Regions from separate parts of the Streptomyces sp. NPDC051940 genome, predicted to be linked through region 2. Evidence: riboswitches for the same ligand, from Rfam matches in the RefSeq annotation. Region 2 holds a riboswitch; the other holds the start of a gene.

Region 1 (6,814 bases), on a different contig from region 2:
TGACGACGACCAGTACGCCCATCCGCACGCCCGTGCCCTCGAAGCCGAGCAGCTCGTTCGGGACGACGGAGACCAGCGCGATGGTGAACAGCAGCTGGGGGAAGGCGAGCAGCATGTCCATCGTGCGGCTGATGATCGCGTCGATCCAGCCGCCGAAGAAGCCGGCGACGACGCCGAAGACCGTGCCGAGGAGGACGGCGAACATCGCGGCGAGGAACGCCACGAGCAGCGAGACCCGGGCGCCGTAGACGATGCGGCTGAAGACGTCGCGGCCGTTGATCGGCTCGACGCCGAACAGGAAGTCCTTGGTGATGCCGCCCCAGTCCTTGACCGGCGTACCGAACAGCGGGTCGATCTGGTCCTCGTGGAACTCGTCCGGCGGGTGGCCGAACATGTCCACGATCAGCGGGGCGAATATCGCGACGAGGATGAGGAAGATGACGACGACGCCGCCCGCGAGCGCGACCCGGTCGCGCTTCAGCCGGGTCCAGGCGATCTTCCAGGGAGACCTGCCTTCGATCGCCTTGGCCGGGACGTCGGCAGCTACATCGACGGCTGCGGTTTCCGCCGCGCTGGTGTCGTGCAAAGGTGCCGTCATGGTGGTGGGGACCCCTCTCGGCCGGTGGTGACCGGCCTGATACCTGCCGCACGGGAGCGACTGGTCTTCATCACTGGTGCAAGTCGTGCTGGTGGTGCGCAAACGGTCTGTGAAGGTGTCGCGCCCGGGACGGAACGTCCCTTGGTGCGGGAGTCTTCATTGCGTTCGCGATCACACACCAGACCTGTCGGGGAATGGATGCGCAACCGTGATGTGCGATGAAGGTTTCCGTTATACGGACAGCGGCCGGTTCTGAGCGGATTCCCAACTGGGCGACCGATCCGGTGATCTCGCTCCGAAGGGGGCGGATCGGGCGGAGCGGTCTCAGGATGTGTACGGGGTGTTTCGCGGGGGTGCGCCGGATGTGCTCCCCGGCGTTTCCGGCGCCGCGAGAGTGCCGCGGGGGGGGACCCCTGGCCCGCCCCGTCAGCCCGCCGGCCGCCAGCCCGGGGCCGGGGGGTAGCCGTAGCCGGAGGGGGCGCCGGCCGGGCCGCCGCCGAAGGCGCCGCGGTCGAAGAACGGGCGGGCGTTCGCCCGCATCCACATCGCGACCGGGTCGAAGTCGTCCGCCAGGGCGACGGAGGAGACGGGCAGGCCGGACGGCACCGCGGCCACGGAGTCCTGCATCATCCGGCGGGCGGCCGTCACGGACTGCTCGCCCGCGTCGTACAGATCGAGGCCGATCGCCAGATACGGCTCGCCCAGGGCGGGCTGCACCCAGGCGCGGGTGAGGGTGCGTACGGCGGGCGTGCGGTGCGCGTTCTGGCCGAGCAGGGCGTAGAACTGCTGGACGTCCACGGACGGTTCGGAGATCCGCAGCGGTCCGGCGGGCAGCGTCGTCAGCCCCGCGACGACGCGGCGCAGGTCCAGCCAGGGGACGCCGACGCCGCCGCCGGGGGTGTGCGGATCCAGCCACAGGCCCCAGCGGTCGGGGTAGAGGGCGGACGCGATGTCGCGGCCCGAGACCACCTCGTGCGCACGGTTCCAGCCACTCTTGGCGAGCTGCTCCTCACCGGTCACGCAGGGGACGTAGCCGTGGCCGGCCACCTCCATGCCGCCGTACTGGGCGTCGGGCGAACCCTTTCGCCCCTGCCACAGCAGCATCCAGACCTGGCCCTCGGCCAGGCCCTCGAGCAGGCGCTCGTACGCCTCGTAGCGGCCCGGGGCCATGTCACCGACCAGCCGCCCGAGCCCGTTGCCCGCGCCCCCGTTCACGTCCCCTCAGCCCCCTCGTCCGGCAAGTACGCCCAGCGTGGGCCATCCAACCAGGTTAGGCCCCCGCCCAGAAGCCCCGACCCCCGGTGTCGCCCGGTTCCGTGCGCGCGCCGGGGGTCACCGGGTGAAGAACGGCCGCACGCGCTCCCGGAGCCAGCCGATGACCGGGTCGTCGGCCGCGTCCAGGAACACGAGCTGGACCGGCCAGGTCACCGGGTGCGCGGCCAGCGCGCGGCCCAGCGCGGCGAGCGCTGCGTCGCGGGCGTCCGGCGCGGCCGGGTCGTACAGCTCGACGCCCACGAAGAGCTGGGCCGGGCCGGTCTCGACCGCGGCGAGGCCGCGCCGCGCGCTGTACACCTGGGGCGTCGCCTCGAACTCCGCCCGCGCGGCGGCGAGGAAGTCGACGGGATCGTCCTGCCAGTCCGGCTCGTACAGCCGGACCCGGCCCCCGCTGGGCGCACCCGGGGCGGACCGCTCCCGCGCCAGCTCCGCCACCGCCGCGGGCGGGAGCGGAATCCCGACGGCACCGCCGGGGTTGACCGCGATCCCGAGCTGCGGCGGCAGGCCCCGGGCGAACTCCCGCGCGGGCGCGACCGTGAAGGACATGTGCGTCCCCACGACCGCCAGGAACTGCTCCTTCGAGGAGAAGACCGGTACGTACGCCGCGCCGCCGATCTCCGTCGTGGGCAGCCGCAGGGTCTCCGACGTGGGCCCGCCGCCCTCCGGCAGCGGCACCCACAGATGGCTGCGCCCGAGCACCTCCAGCAGCCGCGGCACGGCCCCGGGATCGCCGAGGGCGGCCTGGAGGACCTCCTCCAGCTCGTTCACGGGGAAGGACGGCTCGGGCAGCTGCGACGGGATGCTCACGGCCAGCGAGCCTAGTCCAAGGAGCCGAACCGGAACCGCCGCACCGCGTCCGCCCCCGCCCGGTCGAGCACGACCGCCGGATAGCCCGTGCCCCCGCGCGCCACCGCAGCCCGCAGCCGCCCCGTGGCCCGGCGGTGCCGGGCGAACGCGTACCGCGACACCCGGCGCCCGCGCGCCGTCTGCCCGTCCAGCGCCGTCTCCGGGTCCACGTCGAGCAGCACCAGGTGCATCCCGCGCCCCGACCGCCGTACGGACCGCTCGATGCCCCAGCGCACCCATGGCAGCACCCCGCAGTCGTGCACCACGAGGCTGTGCCCGCCGCGCAGCGCCCGCAGCAGCCCGCGGTAGTGGGAGACGCGGACCAGCGGCCGGTACACGGCGTACGGCAGCCACCGCCCCGCGGGCCCCGCGGCCCAGCGGTCCCGGACGTTCTGCGAGTCGACGCGCTGCACCCCCTCCGGCACGGTCCGCCGGATCAGGGTGGACTTCCCGCTGCCGGGCAGCCCGGAGACGACGACCACATCACCCTCGGGAAAGCTCAGCACCGGCCGCCGCCGCGGTTCGGCCGGCGCCGGCGCGGCGCGCGGCGCGCAGACCGCCGGGATCCCCGTACGCACCCCCGGACCCGAGTCCTCCACGTGATCGTCCCCCTCCGTTCGGTCGTACCGTGCAGCGTCGCAAGCGCGCAGCCCGCCGACAAGGAGGCGTCCTGCCCCGGACCGGTCCGGGGCATGCAATGATGTGGCCCACCAAACTGCATACCGGCCGCTCAAATCCGCGCGGGAGAGTCCCGGAGTCCTTTCCAGCAAAGGGCCGCCGGGCGCCGAAGGAGCAACTCCCTCCCAGGAATCTCTCAGGCCCCGTACCGCGCGGGCGAGGCAGCTCTGAAAAGCGGGCATTGCATCCATACCGGGTACAACGCCTCACCCAAGGTGCAAGCCGCCCCCGAAGAGGGGTTGTGGCGAACCTCTCAGGTACCGATGACAGAGGGGGAGGATGTCTGCCCACCCCTGTCCGGGAGCCTGACCATGACTTCTGCCCTGCGTCTGACGGCGCTCGACGCCACGCACCGCGCCCTCGGCGCGACCATGACCGACTTCGCCGGCTGGGACATGCCGCTGCGTTACGGCAGCGAACGCGACGAGCACAACGCCGTCCGCACCCGCGCCGGTCTCTTCGACCTCTCCCACATGGGCGAGATCACCGTCTCCGGCCAGCAGGCCGGCGAGCTGCTGGACTACGCGCTGGTCGGCCGGCTCTCCGTGCTGGGTGTGGGCCGCGCCCGCTACACGCACATCTGCCAGGAGGACGGCGGCATCCTGGACGACCTGATCGTCTACCGCCTCGCCGACCAGGAGTTCATGGTCGTCGCCAACGCCTCCAACGCCCAGGTCGTGCTGGACGCGCTCACCGAGCGCGCCCCCGGCTTCGACGCCGAGGTGCGGGACGACCGCGAGGCGTACGCCCTGATCGCCGTCCAGGGCCCCGAGTCCCCGGCGATCCTGGCCTCCGTCACGGACGCGGACCTCGACGGGCTGAAGTACTACGCCGGCCTGCCCGGCACGGTCGCCGGCGTCCCGGCGCTCATCGCCCGGACCGGCTACACCGGCGAGGACGGCTTCGAGCTGTTCGTCCGCCCGGAGCACGCCGTGGCGCTGTGGGAGGCCCTGACGGCGGCGGGCGCGGACCGCGGCCTCGTCCCGTGCGGGCTGTCCTGCCGCGACACGCTGCGCCTGGAGGCGGGCATGCCGCTGTACGGGCACGAGCTGACGACCGCGCTCACCCCCTTCGACGCGGGCCTCGGCCGGGTCGTGAAGTTCGACAAGCCGGTGGACTTCGTCGGCCGCAAGGCGCTGGAGCAGGCCGCGGAGCGCGCCGAGGCGGCTCCGCCGCGCGTCCTGGTGGGCCTGGTGGCCGAGGGCCGCCGGGTGCCGCGCGCGGGCTTCGCCGTGGTCGCCGACGGTCAGGTGGTCGGCGAGGTCACCTCGGGCGCCCCCTCCCCCACGCTGGGCAAGCCGATCGCCATGGCGTACGTCGACGCGGCCCACGCCGCGCCGGGCACGGCGGGCGTCGGCGTCGACATCCGCGGCACCCACGAGCCGTACGAGGTCGTGGCCCTGCCGTTCTACAAGCGCGAGCGCTGAGCCCCTCCGATCCGCCGGCGCGAGCGCGCCGTATCCGTACCGTCACGCAGCACACCCACGTATCCAGGAGAATCACCCCATGAGCAACCCCACGCAGCTTCGCTACAGCAAGGAACACGAGTGGCTCTCCCCCGCCGAGGACGGCGTGGCCACCATCGGGATCACCGCCCACGCCGCCGACGCCCTCGGTGACGTCGTCTACGTCCAGCTCCCCGAGGTCGGCGACACCGTCACCGCCGGCGAGTCCTGCGGCGAGCTGGAGTCCACCAAGTCCGTGAGCGACCTGTACTCCCCCGTCACGGGCGAGGTCGTCGCGGCCAACCAGGACGTCGTCGACGACCCGGCCCTCGTGAACAGCGCCCCGTTCGAGGGCGGCTGGCTGTTCAAGGTCCGGATCTCGGACGAGCCCGAGGACCTGCTGTCCGCCGACGAGTACACCGCGTTCACCGCGGGCTGAGGACCACGGACGATGACGAACCTTCTGAACGGCTCCCTCCACGAGGTCGACCCGGACGTCGCCGCCGCCGTGGACGCCGAGCTCAAGCGCCAGCAGTCGACCCTCGAGATGATCGCGTCGGAGAACTTCGCGCCGGTCGCGGTCCTCGAGGCGCAGGGCTCGGTGCTGACCAACAAGTACGCCGAGGGCTACCCGGGCCGCCGCTACTACGGCGGCTGCGAGCACGTCGACGTGGTCGAGGACCTGGCGCGCGACCGGATCAAGGCGCTGTTCGGCGCCGAGGCCGCGAACGTGCAGCCCCACTCGGGCGCCTCGGCGAACGCCGCCGCGATGTTCGCGGTGCTGAAGCCGGGCGACACCATCCTGGGCCTGGACCTGGCCCACGGCGGTCACCTGACCCACGGCATGAAGATCAACTTCTCCGGCAAGCTCTACAACGTGGCCGCGTACCACGTGGACGCCGAGACCGGCCAGGTCGACATGGCCGAGGTCGAGCGCCTGGCCAAGGAGCACCGCCCGCAGCTGATCATCGCCGGCTGGTCGGCGTACCCGCGCCAGCTGGACTTCGCCGAGTTCCGCCGTATCGCGGACGAGGTCGGCGCGCTGCTCATGGTGGACATGGCGCACTTCGCCGGCCTGGTGGCCGCGGGCCTGCACCCGAACCCGGTGCCGCACGCGGACATCGTCACGACCACCACGCACAAGACCCTCGGCGGTCCGCGCGGTGGCGTGATCCTGTCGAAGCAGGAGCTGGCCAAGAAGATCAACTCCGCGGTCTTCCCGGGTCAGCAGGGCGGCCCGCTGGAGCACGTGATCGCGGCGAAGGCGGTGTCCTTCAAGATCGCGGCCGGCGAGGAGTTCAAGGAGCGCCAGCGGCGCACCCTGGAGGGCGCGAAGATCATCGCAGAGCGCCTGCTGCAGGACGACGCGCGCGAGGCGGGCGTCTCCGTCCTCTCCGGCGGTACGGACGTGCACCTGGTCCTCGTCGACCTGCGCGACTCCGAGCTGGACGGCCAGCAGGCCGAGGACCGGCTGCACTCGGTGGGCATCACCGTGAACCGCAACGCGGTGCCGAACGACCCGCGCCCCCCGATGGTGACGTCGGGCCTGCGGATCGGCTCGCCGGCGCTGGCGACGCGCGGGTTCCGGGCGGAGGACTTCCGCGAGGTCGCGGACGTCATCGCCGAGGTGCTGAAGCCGGGCTTCGACGAGGCCAAGGCCGCGTCGCTGTCCGCCCGCGTCTCGGCGCTGGCCGAGAAGCACCCGCTGTACCCGGGTCTGTGAGGCGGGGGTGCCGGGGCGGGTCGTCCCGCCCCGGCACCGTCCCGTAAAACGGTCCCCGCCCGCCCGGGGGCCAAGCCCCATCCAGGCTATCGGCGACCACTGACAACCGGCGCAGCCGGGCGGCCGTCGCGCGGGCTGTAACCGGGCCCACACCGCACGGATGCCGCCCTCCGCCTGCCCAGGGCGCACACTGGGTGGGAGGGCGGCGTCAAGCGCGCCGCCCTCACGGCCTGGCGCCCACCGGGCCGA
Region 2 (6,814 bases):
GGGCGCGATTCGCGCCACAGCTCGCGGCCGAAGGCGAAGGGCGCGTTCGCCCCCACGGCGATCTGCGCGGCGGTCGCCGCCTGCGCGGCGTTCCAGACGTCGGCGAACCTGCCCGGGGTGACCTGCAGATGCAGCTGTACGGAGGTGCAGGCGGCCTCGGCGGCGATCGACTCGGCGCTGTAGGTGAGCCGCTCGACGCCCTGGATGTCGACGGATATCTCCTCGCCGCGGGCCGTCATGATCTGCTCGTTGAGCAGGTGGTAGCGGTCCACTTCGGAGAGGTTCGCGGCGACCAGGTCGTCGCTGGTGAGCGTGGGCAGAATTCCGATCATCACTATTCTTGCGGCGAGCTCCTGCGCTTTGCGGTCGGCGTATCCGAGCCCCGTGCGCAGCTCCTCCGCGAGCTGGTCGAGCACGCGGGCGGAAAGCCGGTGCGGGGCGATGTTCACCTCGAGATTGAACTGCCCCAGCTCCGTCTGGAAGTCGGGGCTCGCGATCCTTTCCAGGACGGCGTGGTTCAGCATGCGCGGGAAACCGTCGCTCCCCACCAGATTCAGCTCTATCTCCAGCCCCATGAGATTCTGCGGCCGGTCGAACCGCTTCTCCTCGAGCAGTCGTTCCAGCCCGGCCAGACACTGCCGCAGCCGGTGCCGGTAACGCTGACGGTCGGACAGGTCGAACCCGCCGGACACGACCTTCTCGCCCATCGAAGCGTCCCTCCTCGCACCAGACGTGCCGGGATGATGCCCAGCACATGTGATCGATAACTCCCCGGTCCAGGACCGGTCACAGTAGGCTCGAACTGGACTCCCCCCACTGGCACATTCCCTGGGCATAATGAGAGGCCCGGCGCCCGGCGGACCGGCATGGTGAAAATCACCGACGAGTTCCGGCCATCTCACGGAAACCGCTTGCGCCAGGTCGCGGGCACGGGAAACACGGCTCGTCCTGGATTGCGGCGATCCCACAACGGCGCGAATTCTCCTTGCAGGCAATATTGCCGCCGCCTAGCCGAAACCCCACCTCAACACGGGCCGGTTAAACTCACGGTCGAGGCAGAGAGTTGGCACCGCCCATGCTGGGGCCTGTCGTCGTCACTCCCGTCATAGGTCCGCAGGGGCGGCCGCGCCGCCCGCGGCATGCACCGGGAGTGACGACGACAGGCCCTACGGAGATGCGGACACACCCCCTCTGGCCCCGCACGCCGACAGCGCCGTCCGCATCCATCCCCGTACCACAGGTCTGTCCCAGTGAGAGGCGACTGACATGCCGCTGCTTGCACCTCCGGCTCCCGCTCCCGCGCTCCGCAGCATCCTGACCGCCCTGGCATCCCCCACCGCCGTCCGCGGGTCCCGTACCCCCGCGCTGATCCGCCACCAGGGTCCCGTCAGCCCCGAACACCCGCTGCCGGTGCACATCATGGACGGGGTGAGCGCCGCCGGCGGACCGCCGTGCACCCGGCTGGGCGGCTGGCGCTTCCAGCTGCGCGGCCGGGACCAGCTGGTGGCCGCGGCGGAGGCGGGACTCACCCCGGACGGCTGGGCGTTCTCGCACTTCGTGGAGGGTCCCTACGTGACGTCCACGGAACGGGCGCTGCGCCAGGTGGAGTCGCTCCCCGCGCTCTTCCAGGCCCGGCTGCTGTCCATCCCGGAGCTGTACATGCTGACGCTGTGGCTGCACGCGGACACCGCGTCCGACGGCCTCACCGGGCGCCCCGCGCCCGACGACCTGCTGGTGCCGCTGGCGCCCGCCCCGCCCGGTATCGCGGCCCATCGCCCGCACCGCGTCGCGGACTTGCTCCCGGTGCTCACCCACCGGCTGACGCCGGCGCCGCTGCTGCGCACGACCGCCTGAGCACCCCCCGGAAGGACTAGCCATCGGGTGGCCCGTTGACCACCCGATGGGATGGTTCCGGGCGGGCAACCGTCCGCTCGGGTGATGCGTCCTCCCCTAGCGAGACCAGTCCTCGCGAAATCCCTGCGGAACGACGGTCTTGGGGCAACACTGGAGTCCGACCGAATCGCCAACGGGGGACGGCAATGAGCAAGGCAACCAGTCACATCACCCAGCAGACCCAGCGAGAGATTCCCACCACCATGTGCCCGCACCAGCCGACTTGTCCGTCCGCCGACTCCGCCGACCGCGAGGCCGCGCACCCCGTCGCGCACCACCCCGAGCAGGGCTGGAGCCTGCTCTGCAACGGAGTGCTGCTCTTCGAGGACACCGGTGAACTCCTCCCCGACGGACGGATCATCGCACCGCACCGCCCGCTCGGCACCAGCACGGTGATCACCGCGGCCTGAACCGGCGGCGGTACGGCACGGCGGATCCCGGACATACCAGGGCCGGCCCGGCAGGAGCGCCGGACCGGCCTGATGTGTACCCGGGCACTGCCCGGAGCGGCTGTCAGTTGTCGTACTCGTCCATGGGCGGGCAGGAGCAGACCAGGTTCCGGTCGCCGAAGGCGCCGTCGATACGGCGGACCGGCGGCCAGTACTTCTCGGCGGCGTTCACACCGGCCGGGAAGAGCGCCTCGGACCGGCTGTAGGGGTGCGGCCACGCGCCACCGGCCTGCGCGGCGGTGTGCGGGGCGCCCGCGAGCGGGTTGTCGTCCTTGTCCCACTCCCCCGAGCCGACCTTGTCGATCTCGGCGCGGATGGCGATCATCGCGTCGCAGAACCGGTCGAGCTCGGCCAGGTCCTCCGACTCGGTCGGCTCGATCATCAGGGTGCCGGCCACCGGGAACGACATCGTCGGGGCGTGGAAGCCGTAGTCGATGAGCCGCTTGGCGACGTCGTCGATGGACACGCCGGTCGCCTTGGTCAGCGGCCGGACGTCGATGATGCACTCGTGTGCGACCAGGCCGTTCGGGCCGGTGTAGAGCACCGGGTAGTGCGGCTCGAGGCGCTTGGCGACGTAGTTGGCGCTGAGCACGGCGACCTGGGTCGCGCGGCGCAGGCCCTCGGCGCCCATCAGCCGGACGTACGCCCAGGAGATGGGCAGGATGCCCGCGGAGCCCCACGGGGCGGCGGAGATCGGGCCGACGCCCGTCTCCGGGCCGGCGGTGGGCTGCAGCGGGTGGTTCGGCAGGTACGGGGCGAGGTGCGCGCGCACCGCGACCGGGCCGACGCCGGGGCCGCCGCCGCCGTGCGGGATGCAGAAGGTCTTGTGCAGGTTCAGGTGCGAGACGTCCGCGCCGAACTTGCCCGGCTTGGCGAGGCCGACGAGCGCGTTGAGGTTGGCGCCGTCGACGTAGACCTGGCCGCCGGCCTCGTGCACCGCGGCGCAGACCTCGGTGATCTGCTCCTCGAACACACCGTGCGTGGACGGGTAGGTGACCATCAGCACGGCCAGCTCGTCGCGGTGCTTCTCGATCTTCGCGTGCAGGTCCTCGACGTCCACGTCGCCGGACTCGGCGGTGGCGACCACGACGACCTTCATGCCGGCCATCACGGCGCTGGCGGCGTTGGTGCCGTGCGCGGAGGACGGGATCAGGCAGACGGTGCGGCCGGTGTCGCCGTTGGCGCGGTGGTACGCGCGGACGGCCAGCAGACCGGCCAGCTCGCCCTGGGAGCCCGCGTTGGGCTGGATGGAGACCTTGTCGTAGCCGGTGACCTCGGCGAGGCGCTCCTCCAGCTCACGGATCAGGGTGAGGTAGCCCTCGGCCTGGTCGGCGGGGGCGAAGGGGTGCAGGGCGCCGAACTCCGGCCAGGTGACCGGCTCCATCTCGGTGGTGGCGTTCAGCTTCATCGTGCAGGAACCCAGCGGGATCATGCCGCGGTCCAGCGCGTAGTCGCGGTCGGCGAGCTTGCGCAGGTAGCGCAGCATGGCCGTCTCGGAGCGGTGCTGGTGGAAAACGGGGTGGGTGAGGACCTCGTCGGTGCGCAGCAGGCCCTCGGGCAGCGCGTCCGAGATGCCGGCGTCGAGCGCCTCGATGTCGCCGGTCACGCCGAAGGCGGACCACACGGCCTCGACGACGGCCCGGTTCGTGGTCTCGTCGCAGGCCATGCCGACGTGGTCGGCGTCGGTCAGCCGGAGGTTCACGCCGGCCGCGCGGGCGGCGGCGACGACCTCGGCGGCGCGGCCGGGGACGCGGGCAGTGAGGGTGTCGAAGAAGGCGCCCTGGGTGAGCTCCACGCCGCCGTCCGTCAGGCCCGCGGCGAGGATCGCGGCGTAGCGGTGGGTGCGGCGGGCGATCGCGCGCAGGCCGTCGGGGCCGTGGTACACGGCGTACATCCCGGCCATCACGGCGAGGAGCACCTGCGCGGTGCAGATGTTGGAGGTGGCCTTCTCGCGGCGGATGTGCTGCTCACGGGTCTGCAGCGCGAGGCGGTACGCCTGGGCGCCGTCGGCGTCCTTGGACACGCCGACCAGTCGGCCGGGCAGGCTGCGGGCGAACTTCTCGCGCACCGACATGTAGCCGGCGTGCGGACCGCCGAAGCCCATCGGGACGCCGAAGCGCTGGGTGTTGCCGACGGCGATGTCCGCGCCCAGCTCGCCCGGGGAGGTCAGCAGCGTGAGGGCCAGCAGATCGGCGGCCACGGTGACGACCGCGCCCAGCCCATGCGCCTGCTCGATGAGCGGCTTCAGCTCGCGTACGGCACCGGAGGCGCCGGGGTACTGCAGCAGCACGCCGAAGACGCCGCGCTCGGCGATCTCCGCGGGGATGCCCTCGCTCAGGTCGGCGACGACCACCTCGACGCCCGTCGGCTCGGCGCGGGTCTCGATCACGGCGACGGTCTGCGGCAGGGTCTCGGCGTCGACCAGGAAGACGCCCTGCTTGACCTTGCCCATCCGGCGGGACAGCGCCATCGCCTCGGCGGCGGCGGTGCCCTCGTCGAGCAGGGAGGCGCCGGCGGTGGGCAGGCCGGTGAGGTCGGCCACGACCGTCTGGAAGTTCAGCAGCGCCTCGAGCCGGCCCTGGGAGATCTCCGGCTGGTACGGGGTGTACGCCGTGTACCAGGCCGGGTTCTCCATCACGTTGCGCAGGATGACCGGCGGGGTGAAGGTGCCGTAGTAGCCCAGGCCGATCATGGAGCTGAGGACCTGGTTGCGGTCGGCGAGCTCGCGCAGCTCGGCCAGGACCTCGGCCTCGGTGCGCGCCTCGGGCAGGGCGAGCGACTCTGCGCCCTTGATCACGTCGGGTACGGCGGCGGCGGTCAGCTCGTCCAGGGAGCCGTAGCCGACCTGGGCCAGCATCTTGGCCTCGGCCTCGGGGTCCGGGCCGATGTGGCGCTGCTCGAAGGGGATGCCGCGCTCGAGCTCTGCGAGGGTCGGGCGGTGGGTGGGGGTCATCGACAAGGCCTCCTGGTCGTGATCGACCTTCGAGGGGCGCCAGGGCAGGCACCCGAACGGCCTCCCCCTCTGTCATCTCAACCTGAGAGCTTCACCGGCCCGGGAGCCGGCTTTCACCGTCGGTGAGGCCCGGGCGTGTGCCCGGCCCTGCTTTCCAGAGTGACCTCGTCCGTGCGGTACGTGTGCCTGAGAGATTCCGGGGAGGGTTTGCTCCTTCGGCGCCGTCGTCGTGGTGCGTGGTGACGGACTCTCCCGCGCGGGGTCTGCAGCCGCTGCAAGCGTACCAGCGCGGGGGTGCGTGCCGGCGGCCGGTGGCGCGGCGTCCGCGGGGGCCCTCGCGGGCCGCCGCGGACCCGGGTGGTTTCCCTCGAGTGGCCGTTTGGCGCAATCTGGCATTGGGTGGTTCCAGCGGAACAGTCGAGTCGTTGGAGGGACCGTGCAGACTGATATCGATCCCCGCAGCCTCATCGGATGCAAGGCGTACGACGAGCATGGGACGAAGATCGGCACCGTTGACGAGGTCTACCTCGACGATGCGACGGGGCGGCCGCAGTGGGCCGCGATCCGGACGGGCCTCTTCCACCGTGACGCGTTCGTCCCCCTCGAGCCCAGTTCCCTGGCCTCAGGCGGGCTCCAGGTCCCCTTCGACCGGGAGCTGATCAAGGACGCGCCCGACTTCGGCGTCGGCCGCCACCTCTCCCCCGAACAGGAACTACAGCTCTACCACCACTACGGCCTCGCCCTCCCCACGTCGGAGCGAACCCCGCCCCCTCCGGAGGACCACGACTTCGGCCGGATCGCGGGCGCGGAGGGCTAGCGCGGGCCGCGCGGCTCGCGCGGCAGGGGCGGTCGCGCCGACCACGGTGGCCGCCCCTTGCGGCAGCCGCGCCGGTCACGGGCGGTCACGCCGGTGGCACCGGTCGCCGGTCACCGCGAACACGCCGGTGACGACGGTCACACCCATGGCACCGGCCGCGCCGCGAGCGACGGCGACCTCCTTGCGGCCTTCGGCCGGAACCACCGGCGCCCGACTGCTCCTGGTTGACGCGGGCAGGGCCAGGCGGAGCACCGCCGACCCACGTGGGCCGCTCAAGCCGGAGCACCACCCGCGGCCGAGTAGCCGGCCGTACCGGCGCACGGGCTGTCCGAAGCCGGGAACGCGGCCCCACGAACTCGGCCAAGCCGTGGCGACGGGCACGCACCGACAAGCATCGTCTCTCCCGGAGGGCTGACCGAGGCGGGGAACGCGACCCCCACACCGGATGCCGCCCACACCCCAGGCGCCGACGTCAGGCAAGACAACCCGCAACGGGTGGCGTGTGGGCGGGGGCAACCCCGCGCCGAAGGCGCGGGCGGCGCCGACACGGACAGGCGACCCGTCCCATAGGCACAGGGCCCCGGGGTCACCCGTCGCGGAGGAGCGGAGGCGGCTCAGCCGCCTGCAGATCAGGGTCGTCGGACGCAAACGTCCGCACGCGCCCGGGCACCACCGCCCCCGGCCCCTCGAACCGCACCGTGA

What was found. Region 2 has a riboswitch for glycine ahead of gcvP (aminomethyl-transferring glycine dehydrogenase). Riboswitches for the same ligand answer to the same signal wherever they lie in the genome.
Region 1: linked by a shared signal. The riboswitch ahead of gcvT (glycine cleavage system aminomethyltransferase GcvT) and the one ahead of gcvP (aminomethyl-transferring glycine dehydrogenase) in region 2 are both predicted to bind glycine.

What each region holds. Positions count from the first base shown of each region.
Region 1 covers NZ_JBFAXR010000121.1:16,500-23,313, reverse strand. Annotated here, with positions in the region: gene AB0M28_RS32410 (ABC transporter permease) at 1-598, opposite strand, end outside; gene AB0M28_RS32405 (enhanced serine sensitivity protein SseB C-terminal domain-containing protein) at 1,025-1,768, opposite strand; gene AB0M28_RS32400 (enhanced serine sensitivity protein SseB C-terminal domain-containing protein) at 1,931-2,680, opposite strand; gene AB0M28_RS32395 (AAA family ATPase) at 2,692-3,318, opposite strand; glycine riboswitch at 3,451-3,558, shown strand; gene gcvT (glycine cleavage system aminomethyltransferase GcvT) at 3,709-4,824, shown strand; gene gcvH (glycine cleavage system protein GcvH) at 4,904-5,281, shown strand; gene glyA (serine hydroxymethyltransferase) at 5,294-6,565, shown strand.
Region 2 covers NZ_JBFAXR010000020.1:65,130-71,943, forward strand. Annotated here, with positions in the region: gene AB0M28_RS11330 (glutamate--cysteine ligase) at 1-707, opposite strand, end outside; gene AB0M28_RS11335 (hypothetical protein) at 1,267-1,854, shown strand; gene AB0M28_RS11340 (DUF5999 family protein) at 2,097-2,303, shown strand; gene gcvP (aminomethyl-transferring glycine dehydrogenase) at 2,407-5,295, opposite strand; glycine riboswitch at 5,460-5,560, opposite strand; gene AB0M28_RS11350 (PRC-barrel domain-containing protein) at 5,732-6,112, shown strand; gene AB0M28_RS11355 (hypothetical protein) at 6,188-6,316, opposite strand; gene AB0M28_RS11360 (DNA polymerase IV) at 6,699-6,814, opposite strand, start outside.